3 regions of the Massilia sp. UYP34 genome follow, and region 1 is predicted to be linked to each of the others. Evidence: predicted binding sites of a transcription regulator. Region 1 holds the regulator's gene; each other region holds the start of a gene.
The links. Region 1 encodes FNR, which switches genes on or off when oxygen is low (the NO sensors DNR and NnrR bind a similar motif). Its sites were predicted from a motif close to TTGATNNNNATCAA; they were not measured.

Region 2: the regulator FNR is predicted to act here: its motif matches at 1,729-1,742, upstream of ACZ9AQ_RS12520 (glycine-rich domain-containing protein).
Region 3: the regulator FNR is predicted to act here: its motif matches at 2,498-2,511, upstream of ACZ9AQ_RS09715 (KamA family radical SAM protein).

Annotation. Positions count from the first base shown of each region.
Region 1 is NZ_JBWBRF010000002.1:107,352-112,800, forward strand. It holds gene ACZ9AQ_RS03885 (SDR family oxidoreductase) at 1-1,035, shown strand, start outside; gene ACZ9AQ_RS03890 (transporter) at 1,136-1,951, shown strand; gene fnr (fumarate/nitrate reduction transcriptional regulator Fnr) at 2,057-2,818, opposite strand; gene ACZ9AQ_RS03900 (TorD/DmsD family molecular chaperone) at 3,017-3,700, shown strand; gene ACZ9AQ_RS03905 (formate dehydrogenase) at 3,687-3,902, shown strand; gene ACZ9AQ_RS03910 (formate dehydrogenase subunit alpha) at 3,920-5,449, shown strand, end outside.
Region 2 is NZ_JBWBRF010000006.1:144,995-150,443, forward strand. It holds gene ACZ9AQ_RS12515 (NAD-dependent epimerase/dehydratase family protein) at 1-709, shown strand, start outside; gene ACZ9AQ_RS12520 (glycine-rich domain-containing protein) at 735-1,550, opposite strand; gene ACZ9AQ_RS12525 (sensor histidine kinase) at 1,798-2,400, opposite strand; gene ACZ9AQ_RS12530 (hypothetical protein) at 2,341-2,469, shown strand; gene ACZ9AQ_RS12535 (hypothetical protein) at 2,444-3,067, shown strand; partial or broken gene ACZ9AQ_RS12540 (CHASE domain-containing protein) at 2,969-3,367, opposite strand; gene ACZ9AQ_RS12545 (hypothetical protein) at 3,251-3,640, shown strand; gene ACZ9AQ_RS12550 (PKD domain-containing protein) at 4,296-5,449, opposite strand, start outside.
Region 3 is NZ_JBWBRF010000004.1:191,971-197,419, forward strand. It holds gene ACZ9AQ_RS09710 (MFS transporter) at 1-1,027, opposite strand, end outside; gene ACZ9AQ_RS09715 (KamA family radical SAM protein) at 1,027-2,421, opposite strand; gene ACZ9AQ_RS09720 (cache domain-containing protein) at 2,702-3,157, shown strand; gene ACZ9AQ_RS09725 (methyl-accepting chemotaxis protein) at 3,221-4,936, shown strand; gene ACZ9AQ_RS09730 (DNA-3-methyladenine glycosylase) at 4,972-5,449, opposite strand, start outside.

The DNA of each region.
Region 1 (5,449 bases):
TACAGCGCACTGGTCGTCGGCGCCAGCGGCATCATCGGCCATGCGGTCGTGCGCGAGCTGCACGGACGACCCGACTGGAAGGTGCGGGCCTTGCCGCGCACCTTCGTGGACGGCGTCGAGACCGTCAAGGCCGACCTGACCGACGCCCAGGCCAGCGCCAGCGCCCTGGAAGCGGCGCGCGATACCACCCACGTGTTCTACGCCGCGCTCAAGGGCGGGACCGACCTGCTCGACGAGGAGCGGATCAACGCCGGCATGCTGCGCAACCTGCTCGACGGCCTGAAGGCGGTCGGCGCCCCGCTGCAGCGCGTGGTGCACTATCAAGGGGCCAAGGTGTACGGCGTGCACCTGGGCCACGCGCAGGCGCCGTTCTACGAGGACGACCCGCGCCACATGACGCCCAACTTCTATTATGCCCAGGAAGACCTGCTGCGCGAGCGCGCCGCCGCCGGCGAGCTCGAATGGTCGATCCTGCGGCCCGACGTGGTGGTGGGCGACATCGCCGGCAATCCGATGAATATCGCGATGGTAATGGGCATGTTCGCCGCGCTCAGCAAGGACGCCGGCGCGCCGCTGCGCTTCCCGGGAACCGACAAGGTGTATTCGGGGGTGCTGGCCCAGACCACCGATGCCGACTGGATGGCGCGCGCCAGCGTCTGGGCGGCGCTCGATCCGGCGGCGCGCGGCGAAGCGTTCAACCTGGTCAATGAACCGTTCCGCTGGGAGCGCGTGTGGCGCCAGGTGGCGGCGGCCTTCGACATGGAAGTGGGACCCACGCAGCCATTCTCGCTGGCCAGGCAGATGCCGCTCAAGGCGGCGGCGTGGGAGCGCATCGTGCAGCGCCACGGCCTGCAGTCGATGCCTTTCGAGAAGCAGGTCGGCTGGTGGTTCGGCGACTTCGTGTTCAATACCGAGTTCGACATGGTGTCGGACATGGGCAAGATCCGGCGCGCCGGGTTTACCGAAGCGGTGGAGCCCGGCGCGACGATCGTCACCGCCCTCGAGCGGCTGCGCGCTGCAAAATGGCTGCCCTGACGGTGTAGCTGGCGCGGGCGCCGACGGCGTAGAATGGCCGGGTTGCGACGGCGCCGGCCCTGCCTTCGCATCCTGTGTCCAATCTCGCCTATCCGACCGCATGATTTTTCCACCATCCCTTACGCGCCCGCGCCGTCAGGCAGCGCTCCTCGTGCTGGCTTGCAGTGCCGGGGCGGCCCTCGCCGATGACGGCGACGCCATCAATCCCGACCGCCCCGACGTCGCCAACTCCAGCCAGGTGGTCGGCCATGGCCGCTTGCAGCTCGAGATCGGCGTCGACTGGGCTCGCCAGCGCAACGACGACCTGCACGTGCGCACCTTGAGCACGCCGGCGCTGCTGCGTATCGGCCTGGGAGACACGACGGAACTGCGCGTCGAGACCGACGGCCGCAGCATCGAGCACGCCGTCGATCCGGCGACGCGCGCACGCACCACGAGCGCGGGCTGGAACGCCACGTCGATCGGATTCAAATGGCGTTTTGCCGACGGCGAGGGCGTGCGTCCTGCGCTGGGGCTGATCGGCGCCATCGCGCTGCCGACCGGCAGCGCGGCACTGCGGGCCAAGGGTGTCCTGCCGCAGATGGTGCTGGCAGCGGAATGGGAGCTGCCAAACGGCTGGTCGCTGGCCGTGACGCCGGGCGCCGGCGCCGATGTGGACGATGACGGCGCGCGTTACCGCTACGCAATCCTGGCGGCGTCGCTGGGCAAGAAATTCACTGAACGCGTCCAGGGATTTTTTGAAGTGGCGGCGCCGCAGATCGCCTCGGCGTCGCATGGCTGCGATCGGGTGCAGGTCGACGCGGGCGTGAGCTGGCGACTGAACAGGAATTGCCAGGTCGATGCGATGGTGGTGCATGGGCTGAATCGGCATACGCCCGATCTGGGCCTGGCGTTCGGGTTATCGGTGCGACGCTGAGGCCGCAGCGGTTGCATCGGTCATCCGCGGTGCAGCCGATCGCCCCGGCGCACGCGGTCGTCACTGCGCAGGTGCAGCTCGCAAGAGAGCCGCGGCGTCATGGCTTCACGCCATCGGGCTGCAGGCGTCGGTGCCGGCCGCCAGCGCCTTGAGCTTGACCGGATCGAGCAGCGTCACTTCGCGCCTGTCGACGTGGAGCCAGCCCTGCTTCCGAAAGCGCGACAGCAGGCGGCTGACGCTCTCGATGGTCAGGCCCAGGTAGTTGCCGATGTCTTCGCGCGACATGCGCAGCTGGAAGCGGTCGGCGGCATAGCCGCGGGTGGCGTAGCGCGCCGACAGGTTCACCAGGAATACGGCGAAGCGCTGCTCGGCGCGCATGTTCCCGAGCAGGAGCATGACGTTCTGCTCGCGCGTGATTTCCTGGCTCATGATGCGGTGAAAGTGACGCAGCAGGGTCGGCACCTCGCCGAACAGGTCTTCCAGCCGCGTGAATGGAATCTCGCACACCTCCGAGTCTTCCAGCGCCACCGCGTCGCAGTGGTGGGTGCCGCTGATCGCGTCCATGCCCAGCAGTTCGCCGGCCATCTGGAAGCCGGTGATGTGGGCAGCGCCGGCGGCGTTCACCAGGCTGGTCTTGAAGTGGCCGAAGCGCACCGCGTACAGGTTGCGAAACGGCTCGCCCACGCCGTACAGGCGCTCGTCGCGCGCGAGCCGGCGGCGCCGGCCGATGATCTGGTCCAGGCGATCGATCTCGGCGTCGTCGAGGCCCATCGGCAGGCACAACCGGTGCATGCTGCACTGGGCGCAGGACTTGAGCGCATGGAGGTTCAGGTGCGGCTCGGCTTGCCGGGGCAGGGGCTGGCTCATCAGGAATGGTCGTTGTTGTTCGGCACACCGGGAATTATAGACGCCTTGCCTGGCTGATCCTCCTGCACTGCCGCTCGTCGAATTTCTTGCAAGAATTGTGATGCACGCTGCCGGAATGCGTTGGCCGCAACTGTGCGCGCTCGATATGAATCGGCGTCTACACTTGGTCCACAACTTGGACAACTGGAGTGATCGACAGTGTCATCTTCAAGTGCGAGCGGGTCCGCCGATACCGCCTTCTTCGCGGTTGCCGCGCCGGCCGCACCGCCCAGCGGCGAAGACCAGGCCAGGGCCGACCTCTACGCCTTGCTCTCGCGCCTGCTCCTCGCGGCGCCCGACGCCGCCTTGCTCGCCGCGCTCGCCACCAGCGATCCGATCCTGGCCGAGGGCGGCGATCCGGCGCTGGAACGCGCGTGGGAGCCATTGACCCTGGCGTCCGGCGTCATGGACGCCGAGACCGTCCACGCTGAATTCAACGCGCTCTTCGTCAGCATCGGCACGCCGCCGGTCGACCCGTATGGCTCGCGCTACCTGGCCGGCTACATGAACGACACGCCGCTGGCGCTGCTGCGCGCAGACCTGGCGCGGCTTGGCCTCGCGCGCATGCGCGGCCGGGGCGAGTTCGAGGACCACCTTGGCGCGCTGTGCGAGACCATGCGCGTGCTGGCCGCCGGCGCCCCCGGCATCCGGCGCCAGCCGCTGGCGCTGCAGCGGCGGTTCTTCGAGGCCCACATCGGCGGCTGGTGCATGCGCGCGCTGGACGACATCGCCGCTGCCGACGGCGCCAACTATTACCGCCTGGTCGCGCGCTTCGCGCAGGCATTCCTGGCAATCGAGGCGGAAAGCTTTGAAGTGGAAGGGGAGACCGATGAGCAAGCATGACCAACAGACGCCGGGCCAGCCCGATCCGGCGCGGCGCTGCTTCCTGAAGGCGGCTCCGCTGGGCGCGCTGGCGGTGGCCGCCGCCGCCCCGGCAAGCGCGGCCCTGGAGGCCGCCCCGGCGGCGCCCGACCCCAGGGTCAAGCGCGGCTACCACGAGACGGAGCACATCCGCCGCTACTACGAGACCGCCGCCTACTGGTAGGCAAGCCGAGGTATCCCATGTCACTGGTCAAGTCTACGCGCGACAGCGCCCTGAAGCGGCGCCACTTCCTGGTCGGGGCCGGCGTCGCCGCCGGCGCCGGCGCCCTGGCGCGCCACCTGCCGCTGAACGTGATCGAAGCGGCCCAGGCCGATCCGGTGCCGAATACCCCGGTGCCCACCGAGGTCAAGCGCACCGTATGCAGCCACTGCTCGGTCGGCTGCTCGGTGGACGCGGTGGTCGCCAACGGCGTCTGGGTGCGGCAGGAGGCCGCCTTCGATTCGCCCATCAATATGGGCGCCCACTGCGCCAAGGGCGCCTCGGTGCGCGAGCACGCCTTCGGCGAACACCGCCTGCGCTATCCGATGAAGCTGGTGAACGGCAAGTACCAGCGCATCTCCTGGGACCAGGCGATCGACGAGATCGGCGACAAGCTGCTGCAGCTGCGCAAGGACGCGGGGCCGGATGCGCTGATGGTGATCGGCAGCTCCAAGCACAACAACGAGCAGGCCTACCTGCTGCGCAAATGGGTGTCGTTCTTCGGCACCAACAACTGCGACCACCAGGCGCGCATCTGCCACTCGACCACGGTCGCGGGCGTGGCCCAGACCTTCGGCTACGGGGCGATGACCAACTCGTTCAACGATCTGCACTACAGCAAGGCGGTGCTGTTCATCGGATCCAACCCGGCCGAGGCGCACCCGATCTCGATGCTGCACTTCCTGCACGCCAAGGAGCTGGGCGCCAAGATGATCGTCATCGATCCGCGCTTTACCCGCACCGCGCGGTTCGCCGACCACTACGTGCGCGTGCGGCCCGGCACCGATATTCCGCTGGTGTGGGGCATGCTGTGGCATATCTTCAATAACGGCTGGGAAGACAAGAAGTTCATCGAAGAGCGCACCTGGGGCATGGAGGACGTGCGCGCCGAGGTCATGAAGTGGCCGCCGGCGAAGGTGTCGGACGTGACCGGCGTGCCGGAATCGGCCGTGCGCATGGCGGCCGAGATGCTGGCCACCAACCGTCCTTCGTCGGTGGTCTGGTGCATGGGCATTACCCAGCACCATGTCGGCACCGCCAATGTGCGCGCGCTGTCGATCCTGCAACTGGTGCTGGGCAATATTGGCATCCCGGGCGGCGGCGCCAACATCTACCGCGGCCACGACAACGTCCAGGGCGCGACCGACGTCGGCCCCAATGCCGATTCGCTGCCCGGCTACTACGGCCTGGCCGAAGGCGCCTGGAAGCACTTCGCCGCGGTCTGGGGCGTCGACTACGAATGGATCAAGTCGCGCTACGGTTCCCGTGAGCTGATGGAAAAGCCCGGAATCACGGTGTCGCGCTGGTTCGACGCGGTCAACGAGCAGAACCAGTTCATCGACCAGCCGAGCAATCTGCGCGCCGTGCTGTACTGGGGCCACGCGCCGAACAGCCAGACCCGCCTGCCGGACATGAAGGCGGCCATGCAGAAGCTCGACATGATGGTCGTGATCGACCCCTATCCGAGCATGACGGCGGCGATGCACGGCCGCACGGACGGCGTCTACCTG
Region 2 (5,449 bases), on a different contig from region 1:
CCGTCCCGCGACCCTGAAGCGCCTGCGGCGGCTGGCGCCGTGGGTGCTGCACCTGGCGCCGCCGCAGCCGGATGGCGAGCACGATCGGCGCACGCGCCACCTGGCGGCGGCGCTGGGCAAGGTGGAGCGCATGGTATATGTGAGCACGAGCGGCGTGTACGGCGATTGCGGCGGCGCGCTGGTTCATGAACACCGCCCGGTAGCGCCGCGCAACGCGCGCGCGCGGCGCCGCGTGGACGCCGAACGCATCCTGCGCGCCTGGGCCGTGGCCACCGGCGCGTCGCTGTCGATCCTGCGGGTGCCGGGCATCTATGCCGACGACCGCCTGCCGCTGCGCCGGCTGGAGCAGGGCACGCCGGCGCTGCGCCGTGAAGACGACGTCTACACCAGCCACGTGCACGCCGACGACCTGGCGCGCATCGTGCTGGCCAGCCTGCAGCGCGGACGGCCCGGGCGCGTGGTGCACGCGGTGGACCGCACGCGCATGAAGATGGCCGATTATTTCGATGCGGTAGCCGACGCCTTCGGCATGAACCGCCCGCCACGCCTGGCGCGCACCGAACTGCAAGGCGCGGTGTCGCCGATGCTGCTGTCCTTCATGTCCGAATCGCGGCAACTGGACGACACGCGCCTGAGTCGCGAACTGCGGGTGCGTCTGCGCCATCCCGACGTCGCCACGACGCTGGCGCGGCTGCGCCGGACCTCATGACGCCGTTGGGCTGAGTTGATTGAACTCAGGCGGCGTGCGCGGCCTTGCCTGGCGCTGCGCACCATGCGCTGTCGCCGGCCCGGGCGGCCTGCTTGCCCGGCGCTGCGCACCAGGCGCTGTCGCCAGCTTGGGCGGCCTGCTTGCCCGGCGCTGCGCACCAGGTGCTGACGCCAGCTTGGGCGGCCTGCTTGCCCGGCGCTGCGCACCAGGCGCTGTCGCCGGCTTGGGCGGCCTGCTTGCCTGGCGCTGCGCACCATGCGCTGTCGCCGACCCGGGCGGCCTGCTTGCCCGGCGCTGCGCACCATGCGCTGTCGCCGGCTTGGGCGGCCTGCTTGCCCGGAGCTGCGCACCATGCGCTGTCGCCGGCTTGGGCTACCTGCTTGCCCGGAGCTGCGCACCAGGCGCTGTCGCCGGCTTGGGCTACCTGCTTGCCCGGCGCTGCGCACCAGGCGGCATCGCCCTTGATGACCACGCCGAATTCGGCTTCGTAGATTTCACGCATGCGCTCGCCGGCGCGTTCGCGTTCGTCTTCATCTGCGCCGGCGCCCATGCCGACGTAAGGGTAATGATGGAGGAAGAAGCCAAACGTCGCTTCACAGTCGCGAGCGTACTTCATCGTGTCGAGAATGTGGTAGTGCCAGAACGTGTCGACGTCGACTGTGGGCGAGGCGCCGTCCTCCGGGTACTTTTTCATCAGGAACAAGAAGCGCCGGTATTCGGCCTCGACCGCGTTGGCACGGCGTTCGGACCAGCCTTCTCCCGATTCCGCATGCATCAGCTTCATTTTGATGGGTGTCAGGTCAAGAGCCTCGAACACTGAGAATTCGGTATTGGTCGACATCGTTATCACCTCGTTAATTTGTCATGGCGCTGCATGATTCTTGCCCGGCATGGGGGGCGTACGATGGAAGCTGGTCTTACCAGATCGCATCATGGCCCTCTGGCCGAAATTGCTTCTGTCACGTTGTATTGACGCATGACATCGATAAAAATTTTCATGCGGATACTCATTACAAACGTTGAGCTTGATCAAACTGCGGCGTAATCAGGGGATTTGTTGCAATGCGGCGTAATGACAGCGTGCCGCGTTATGCAGCCACCGCCACCGTTGACAGCGGCCGCCCATGCATCGCATCGTCGTCGCCGAACATGGGCGTGACCGGAATCGACACCACCACTGTGGTGCCGGCGTCCAGGCCGCTGCTGATCGAGAACGAGCCGCCGAGGATGCCGACCCGCTCCTCGATCCCGACCAGGCCGAACGAGCCGTGGCGGTTGCGGCTTCCCGGCTGCATGCCGACGCCGTTGTCGCGGATCGTCATGGTCAGCATGTCTGCCTGCTGCTGCAAGGCGATCCTGACTCTGGTCGCGCGCGCATGGCGCGCCACGTTGTTGAGGGATTCCTGCAGGATGCGGAAGAAGGCGGTGGCGCTGTGGTCGTCGATGCGGTGCTCGCCGTCGTCGTCGACCAGCTCGCACTCGATGCCGGTGCGGCGCGCGAAATCGGCCACCTGCCAGTCGACCGCCGCCGACAGGCCCAGGTCCAGCACGTTGGGACGCAGGTCGTTGATGATCTGGCGCACGCTGCGGATGGTGACGTCGATCTGGCGCACGGTAGCTTCGGCGCGTGCGTGCAGGCGCCGGTGGCCGCTGCGGGTTCGGTTGGCCAGCAGCTCGGCCTCGATCTTCAGCGCCAGCAGGTTTTGCGCCAGGTCGTCGTGGATCTCGCGCGCGATGCGCTTGCGCTCGCCTTCCTTTGATCTGCTCGGCGTGCGCCGCCAGCAGGCGCAGCTTTTCGTGGCTGGCCTGCAGCTTGGCCTGGCTCGCGCGCAGCTCGCGCGTCATTTCCTCGGCCATGCGCAGGGCGTTGCGGCGCGACGAGGCCAGGGTCTGGAACAGTGCGTAGAGCAGGGCGGTGCTGATGCCCGCGGCGAACGCGGCCAGCCACGGGTAGTACAGATCGAAGCGCGTGTACAGCACCGATTTCGGGATGCTGAAGTCGGCGCGCCAGATGCGTTGGTTGAATTCGATCGGCAGGCTGGTCGCGAACACGCTGTCGTCGTCCAACGGTGGCGCCGGGTTGGGGTGCGCGGTGCTGGCCAGGCTGTCGTACAGCAGGGCGCGTGGCGGCGTCTCTCCGGGCTCGGGCGTCACCGTGGTCAGCTCGGTCAGGATCAGGCGCGCGCCCCGGATCGGAAATTCGTCGAGTACCCCGCCCACCAGGCGCGCCACGCCGAAACCGATGCCGACCGAACCGATATAGGCCAGGCGCCGCCCCTCCACCGTGTCGATCGGCATGCCGCTGCGGTATACCGGCAGGCGCAGGGCCAAACCGTTCTGGTTGGGACCCGAAAATAGTTCGATGCGGGTGCCCGAGGCGCTCGGCAAACCGGAATCGCGCGCGCTGGCCAGCACGCGCCGGATCGTGCCGCGTGCTTCCAGGTCCATGCCCAGCTTGGTGAGCGAGAGCGGCAGCAGGGGTTCGATATAGACCAGCACCGTATAGGTATTGCGGTCGGGCTGGGCCGTCAGCGGCTCGTAGTGCACGCCGCGCCGCGCCAGGCGTGCGCGCAGCTCTTCGTTCAGCGCCGGCAGGGCTGGCGCGTGGACGGTGCGCGCGTAATTGATGACTTCGATACCCGGGAAGTTGCGCTTGATGTCCAGATGCTCCACGTACTGGCGAAACTGGTCGGCAGTGGTGTCGGGAGCTGCACGGAACAGTCCCGCAGCGCCGCGCAATACATCGCCATAACTCTTGATGCGGGCGTCGATCGTGTATTGAGAGGCGCGCGCCATGCTGCGAAAACGCGCGTGGGCATCGCTCTCGATCGCCTCGGACGTGGCAAAGTGGGCGGCGGCGCCGAACGCCAGCGACAGCAGCAACCCCCTCACAAGGGTTACCGGCGCGAACATCCCGGGAGATCGATCTGAAGGCATGCGGTGGTCTCGAAAATGCGGGGTGACGGGCATCCGCGCCTGGCGTCAACACCTACGATCAATACGCTAAGCAATGTCTGGTGACACAGTAGCTATCAGGTTTACTAGGTTTTTGCAAAAACACGACGTCTGGCGATGCAGGCCGCGGACGTGGGTCGCAGGTTGCAGGAGATCGCAGTTTCCCGGAAAAAAGCGCCGCGGCCATGGGCCGCAGCGCCTTCGGGCTGGCAAATAGACAGCGGTAATCAGTTGAAGCTCAGGCCATGATTGCTGGCGTTGCTGGCCGTCTTGCCTTTCAGATTTACCGTGAAATGGTCGCTCGGCTTGGCCGAACCCAGGTAGCCAGGTGCGAGGCTGCGGCCGTGGCGCCGCTCGTGGCGCCCGCCGCGGCGCAGTCAGTGGCGCCGGTCAGGCGCAAGCGCGTCAAGGGTAGGCAGGCGAGGGGTAGGCAGGCGAGGGGTAGGCAGGTCAGGCGGCAGGTGGGAGCAAGTGCATGTCGACATGCGAGTAGGCGACATGCGCGTAAGCGATGCATGGCGGGCGTGAGCACGGCGCGGGGAGGCCGCATGGCGCGCCATGCCACCACGAGCAACACAGCGCACGCTTGCCAGGCGCTCCCGGCCCGCCTCCCGCCTACCGGGAGAGCTGCTTAATACAGGGCAATGCTGCCCTCGGCCAGGACGCTGCCGCCATCGCCGGCGCCATTCCCGGAAACAGTATCGCGACCGGTCGTGCCGGCCGGGGCCGCGCGCACCTGTCCATTGCCGGCCCGGCTGTTATCGTAGGCGACGATTTCCTTGCCCGTCGCCGGGTCGAGACGCCAGATCTTGAGGCTGATACGGCCCGGTTGGCCGCCGGCGGCGTTCGATGCGGTGGTGGCCAGCGTGAACCGGTAGCCGCCCTTGCCATTGAGTGCGCCGCTGCCTTCGAACCGGCCCTGGGCGCCTTGTGCCGCGATCCGCCTGAGGTCCTTGCTCACGAAGTCCAGGTCGCCGGCATCGAAATGCAGCGCGCCCGGCGTCACTTGCTGGAAGGCGGCCGCGCTTGGCGGCTGGGCGTCGAGCGCCGGCGCGATGAAGCTGAAGCGCGCCTTGCCCGTGTGGCGCCGAGGCGCCTTGCTCGCCGCCAGCGGCGAGATGAAGGCGCCGGCGCCGGCCGCCATCCCCTTGCCGGGCTGGTAGGCGACGACCTGGCGGCTGACGTCAACGCTGGCGCCGGCGCCGTCGACGACCTTCGCCGTGATCGTGTAGATGCCGGGACGGGTATAGCTGTGGGTGGCGCTGGCGCCGGCGCCGTTCGCGGCCGGCATGCTCGCCGTGCGCGTGGCATTGCCGTCGCCCCAGTGCCAGTTGATGCCATAGCGCGCGGACGAACGTTCGTCGGCGACGCCGACCGATGCCGTCAACGGCGCGCCCACCGCCACCATGTCGCTCGCCACGATCGGGCCGACGCTATGCGGACAGCCGCAGGGCGACTTGCTCACTGGCTTGAGCAGCACCAGGCCGGTGTTGCCCACGGCGACGATGGAGCCGTTGTCGGAGATGCCCAGGGCGACTTCCAGCACGATGCCCGGTGGCGCGTGTTTCAGGCGCGTGTTCAGGTCGACCATGCCTTCCTTGGCGGTCCAGACATAGGCATGGACCGGCCCGGCGCCGGTCTGGGCGCTGCCGACCACTTGCCCCTTGTTGTTGGCGCCGCGCCCGGACGAGATGGTGCCGCCGAGCGTGCCCAGGTCGACCAGGCCGCCGGTCTGGGTCCAGGTCATGGCGCGCGACCCGATGATCGGGTCGCCGATCTGGCCGG
Region 3 (5,449 bases), on a different contig from region 1:
ACTCGATGCCGGTGATCGTGCCCACCAGCGTGAACATCACCGACAGCATCGCGAAGCTGGGCCGGTAACCGATGACCATGGCGGCCTGCACCAGCACGAAGAAGGTGATGCCGGCGGCCGCCACGTCGAGCGGCGGCATGCCGCGCCGCCCGGCCCATTCGGTGACCATGCCGACCGCGATCGCGCCGAACACCACCGCCGCCATCCCCAGGTAGAGCAGATAGGCGACCGCGGGCTCGGAATAGCGGCCGACGTCGAGCAGCCAGCGCCCGATCCACAGGCCCTGCACGCCGAAGAACACCGCATGCGGGATCAGCACCAGCGAGGCGACCGCGCGAAAGCTCGGCGCGCGCCAGACTTCGCGCAGGGCCGGCAACAGCGGGCCGCGCTGCGCGACCGCGCCGGTGGCCTTTGGATACAGCAGCGCGATCAGTAGGCCAGTGCAGGCCACCAGCGCCGCCAGCAGGCAGAACAGGCCGCGCCAGTCGGTGTATTCCAGCACGGCGCGCACCGGCATGGTGGCGCTGGCGGCGCCCATGCCGCCGACCGCGATCAGGTAGCCGTGCACCGACGGCAGCCGGTTCGGCGCGATCCAGGTGGAAATCGCCTTGACCGCCGCCATGAAGCAGCCGCCCAGGCCGCAGCCCATGATGGCGCGCGCCGCCAGCAGGCCATAAAAGCCGTCGCAATTCGCGAACAGGAGCGCGCCGCACGAGGCCAGCAGCAGCAGCACCACCTGCACCCGGCGCGGCCCGTAGCGGTCCAGCGCCATCCCCACCGGCAGCTGGACCAGGGCGAAGGCGAAGAAGAAGGCGCTGGTGAGCAGCCCGAGCTGGCCCGGCGTGAGCGCCAGCGCCCCCACCAGGTGCGAGGCCAGCACCGCGTTCACGTTGCGCAGCAGCGAAGACAGGAAGTGCCCCAGCGCGAACGGCAGGAACACGTAGACGAACACCCCCACGCCGGACAGGCGCAGGGGCGCCGCGCAAGCCACGGCGCCCGGCTGCATCATCGGCCCCGCGCCTGGCATCAGGCCGCGTCGGGCTGGGCTTCGCCGCGCTGGCCCATTGGCACCAGCGGGATCACGCGGCCGCCGGGTCCGCGCAGCGGACCGCCGCTTTCCATTTCGAAGAAGAAGCGGTCGCGCCCGAACGCGGGTTTCAAATGATCGAGCCAGGTGGCGTCGGGGTCGAACCTGGCGAAGAACGGGCGGCGCACCCACTCGGGATTGCGCGCCTGCAGGAACTGCAGCGCGAACAGCTTTTCGCCGTTGATGGTCACCACGCCGTCGATCACGACCTTGCCGGGGAAGGCGCTCATCGACGGCCCGCGCACGGTGCGCGACAGGCCCGAGACCATCGAATAGGCCTCCTGGAAGATCTCGTGGGCGCGCGCCAGCGGCAGCGAGAAGTAGTCGCGCGGGCCGGTGTCGCGCTCGACGAACATGTAATAGGGGATGGCGCCCAGGCGCACCCCGGTGGTCCACAGTTCGGCCCAGCTCTTCGGGTCTTCGTTGATGTGGCGGATCAGCGGGCCCTGCATGCGCAGGGTGGCGCCGGTGCCGACGATGCGCTTGACCGCCTGCTGGGCGATCGGCGCGCGCAGCTCGACCGCATGGTTGTAGTGGCCCATGATGGCCAGGTTCTTCCCGCTCGCCACCACCTTCTCGAACAGGCGCATCAGGTCGTCGCTGTCCTTGTCCGACACGAAGCGCTGCGGCCAATAGGCGACCGACTTGGTGCCGATGCGGATGTTCTGGATGTGGGCCAGCTCGGGGGCCAGCAGGGGTTCGAGGAACTCGCCGAGCGAGCGCGTATTCATGATCATCGGGTCGCCGCCGGTGATCAGGACGTCGGTCACGTCCGGATGCATCTTGAGGTAGCTCACCAGCTCGCCGCACTCGCGCGCGTCGAACTTCATCTCGTCCATGCCGACGAACTGCGGCCAGCGGAAGCAGAAGGTGCAGTAGGCGTGGCAGGTCTGGCCGGCGCTGGGGAAGAACAGCACGGTTTCCTTGTACTTGTGCTGCAGGCCCTTGAGCGGCGCGTCGTTCACGCGCGGGACGTTGTGCGTCATCTGGCCGGCCGGGTGCGGATTCATGCGCATGCGGATGTCGTGCACCAGGCGCGCGATCGCGGCGTCGTCCTTCTTGTACAGCACCAGATCGCGCAACTGCTCGTATTCGTGGGCCGGCAGCATGTCGCGGTGCGGGAAAGTCAGGCGGTAGATCGGATCGTCGGGCACGCGCTTCCAGTCGATCAGCTCATCCATCACATAGGCATTGGTGCGAAACGGCAGCACGTGCGATACCACCTGCACGGCTTCCTGCAGCTCGGGCGTGAGCCATTCCCATTGGCGCGCTGTAACGATGGACTGGCGAGTATATGGTTTGAACTTGGAAGGCGTCGATGCAGTCGTGGTCACGAGAATTCTCCAGTGAGATGACAGGCGGCAAGTTGCCGGTAAGCACTCATCTTAGGGAGCCTGTATGCAACTGGAATTGCCTTCCATCAACGTCATCGCTTCTCCGGCTCGCTTTAAAACAAACCTGTGATGTAGTCCGGCGAAGTGACGCAAGGACACAACGCGATGGGCTCGCGACCTCTGTCGTTGTGCGAACGCAATCCGGCGCCGTCGCGGCTCGGTACATTAGTCGTGCACTTGAGAAATATCCTACTGAACACACCCGAAAGGAAAGCCACCCATGAAGATGTTCGCTACCGCCGCCGCCCTCTGCCTGGGACTGGCCGCTCCCACCGCCTTTGCCAACGAACCGACCGAAAAGGACGCCATCGCGATGGCCGAGCGCGGCGCCGCTGTCATCAAGGCCAAGGGCAAGGCCGAGATGATGAGGCTCATCAACGCCAAGGATCCGAGCTTCGTCCAGGGCTCGCTGTATGTCGACCTGCGCGACGTCAAGACCGGCATCGTGCTGGCCCACCCGTACAACCCGTCGATCGTCGGCAAGGATCTGACCGACGTGCCGGATGCGAACGGAAAAAAATACCGGCGCGAGATCATCGAGCTGGCCGCCGCCAAGGGCAAGGGCTGGGTCGATTACCAGTACAAGAATCCGAGCACCGGCAAGATCGAGCCCAAGACCACGTATATCCTGCTGGTCGACGACGTGGTGCTCGAAGCCGGCATCTATAAGAAATAATTGCGGTTCGCGTCGCGTGGACGGCGCCGCCGTCCACGCTGCGCGCCTCTAGGAGTGACTCCCATGCTGAACAAACTGCGGATCGGCCAGAAACTGTTGCTGGCCCCGGGCCTCGTGCTCGTCCTGCTGACCCTGCTTTCGGCGGCCGCCTACTACGGCATGGTGCGCCAGAACGCGTCGCTCGAACACATGGTGCAGGTGCGCGCCGCGCGCCTGCAGGCGGTGGCCGACGTGGCCGGCGAGGCGCGCTTCGCGCATGCCAACGCCTACCAGTTCCTGGCCTGGGTCAATGGCAGCTTCGCCCAGAACCGGTTGGCCGCCCTGTCCGCCGATATCGGGCGCAGGCACGCCGCCATCGGCGAACAGCTGGACAAGTTCGCGCAGGCCGCCGAACAGCACGAGCGCGCGCCGATCGAGGCTTCGCAGGCGGCGCTGGCGCGCTACCGCAAGGCAGTCGGCGAGACGATCGAAATGGCGTCGGTCGACCAGTCGATCGCCACCAATTCGATGCAGAAGGCCGAGCAGCAGTTCGTCGCCCTCGACGCCGAACTGACGCGCCTGGCCCAGCTCGAGAAGAAGATGAGCGAGGCCGCCCACGCCGCCGCCAAGGCCGAGTTCCGCAGCCTGGGCTTGAGCATGGCCGGCCTGGTGCTGCTGTCGATCGGGCTGTCGCTGGCGGTGACGATGCTGGTGCGGCGCTCGATGCTGGGCGGGATCAATGCGATCGCGCGCACGGTCGGCGAACTGGCCGAGGGCCGGCTCGACGCGCCGCCCTTGCACGCGAAAGGCCGCGACGAGATCGACGACACCGCGCGCGCGCTGGACCACACCATCGCGCGCCTGAACGCCGCCCTGCACAGCGTGATGAACGCGGTGCGTTCGATCGACACGGCGTCGCAGGAAATCGCCAGCGGCAACCTCGACCTGTCGACCCGCACCGAGATGCAGGCCGGCTCGCTCGAGCAGACCGCCAGCACCATGGAAACCCTGACCACGGCGGTCAAGGACAATGCCAGCAATGCGCGCCAGGCGTCGGAGCTGGCGGCCGAAGCGGCGCAACTGGCATCGCGCGGTGGCCAGGCGGTGCAGCAGGCGGTGACGACGATGGAATCGATCCAGGCCAGCTCGCGCAAGATCGTCGAGATCATCGGCGTCATCGACGGCATCTCGTTCCAGACCAATATCCTGGCCCTGAACGCGGCGGTGGAAGCGGCGCGCGCCGGCGAACAGGGACGCGGCTTCGCGGTGGTGGCCTCCGAGGTGCGCACCCTGGCCCAGCGCTCGGCGGCGGCGGCCAAGGAGATCAAGGGCCTGATCGCCGATTCGGTGAACATCATCGAGCGCGGCAACGCCTCGGTCAGCGAGGCCGGCGCCAGCATGGGCGACATCGTGTCCTCGGTGCGCCAGGTGAACGACATCATCGGCCGCATCAGCATCGCCAGCACCGAGCAGGCCGACGGCATCGCCGAGGTCAATCGCGCGGTCGGGCAGATGGATGGCATGACGCAGCAGAACGCGGCCCTGGTCGAACAGGCCGCGGCGGCGGCCGAAAGCCTGCACGAGCAGACCGTGAACCTGGCCAAGGCGGTGGCGATCTTCCGCATTGCGCCAGACCTGGACGCCGACGCGGCGGGCGTCGAAACGCAACAGGAGACGATCGCGGAAGACGCGCCGGAATCGGGCTTCCAGGGCGTGGGCGAGCGGCGCGCCTCGGGCAGCGCGATGCGCGGCGGCCCGATGCGCGCCCTGCCCGCGGCGCCCGCGCGGCGGCGCGCCTGACGCGCGACCCGGCGCGGCCATTCCGCGCGCCGCGGCTAGCGGAACGGCCGGCTGACGAAACGCGAGCCGGCCAGCCCAAACCGCCAGGGCACGTCGACCGCCTTCGAGATGCCGATGCGCGGGCCGGCCACGAGCGGCAGGCTTGGTGCGGCCGGCAGCAGTTCGAATGGTTGCTGCGCCAACGCCATGCCGTCGTGCGCACGGTTCACGCCCAGCGCCTGGCACAGCTTGCCCGGCCCGGAACACAGCGAACGTGCGTCCAGCGCATCGCGCCGCGCGCGCATGCGATCCAGTCCCGCCACCGGTTCCAGCGCCCGGATCAGGACGCCGGCGCCGTGTCCAGGCTCCTGGCACACGAAGTTCAGGCACCAGTGGATGCCGTACGATCTGTAAACATAGGCATGCGCGGGCGGGCCGAACATCGACGCGTTGCGCTCGGTCGGCCCGGAATACGCGTGCGAGGCCGGGTCTTCGTGGTCATAGGCTTCCGTCTCGACGATCCGGCCGCCGACG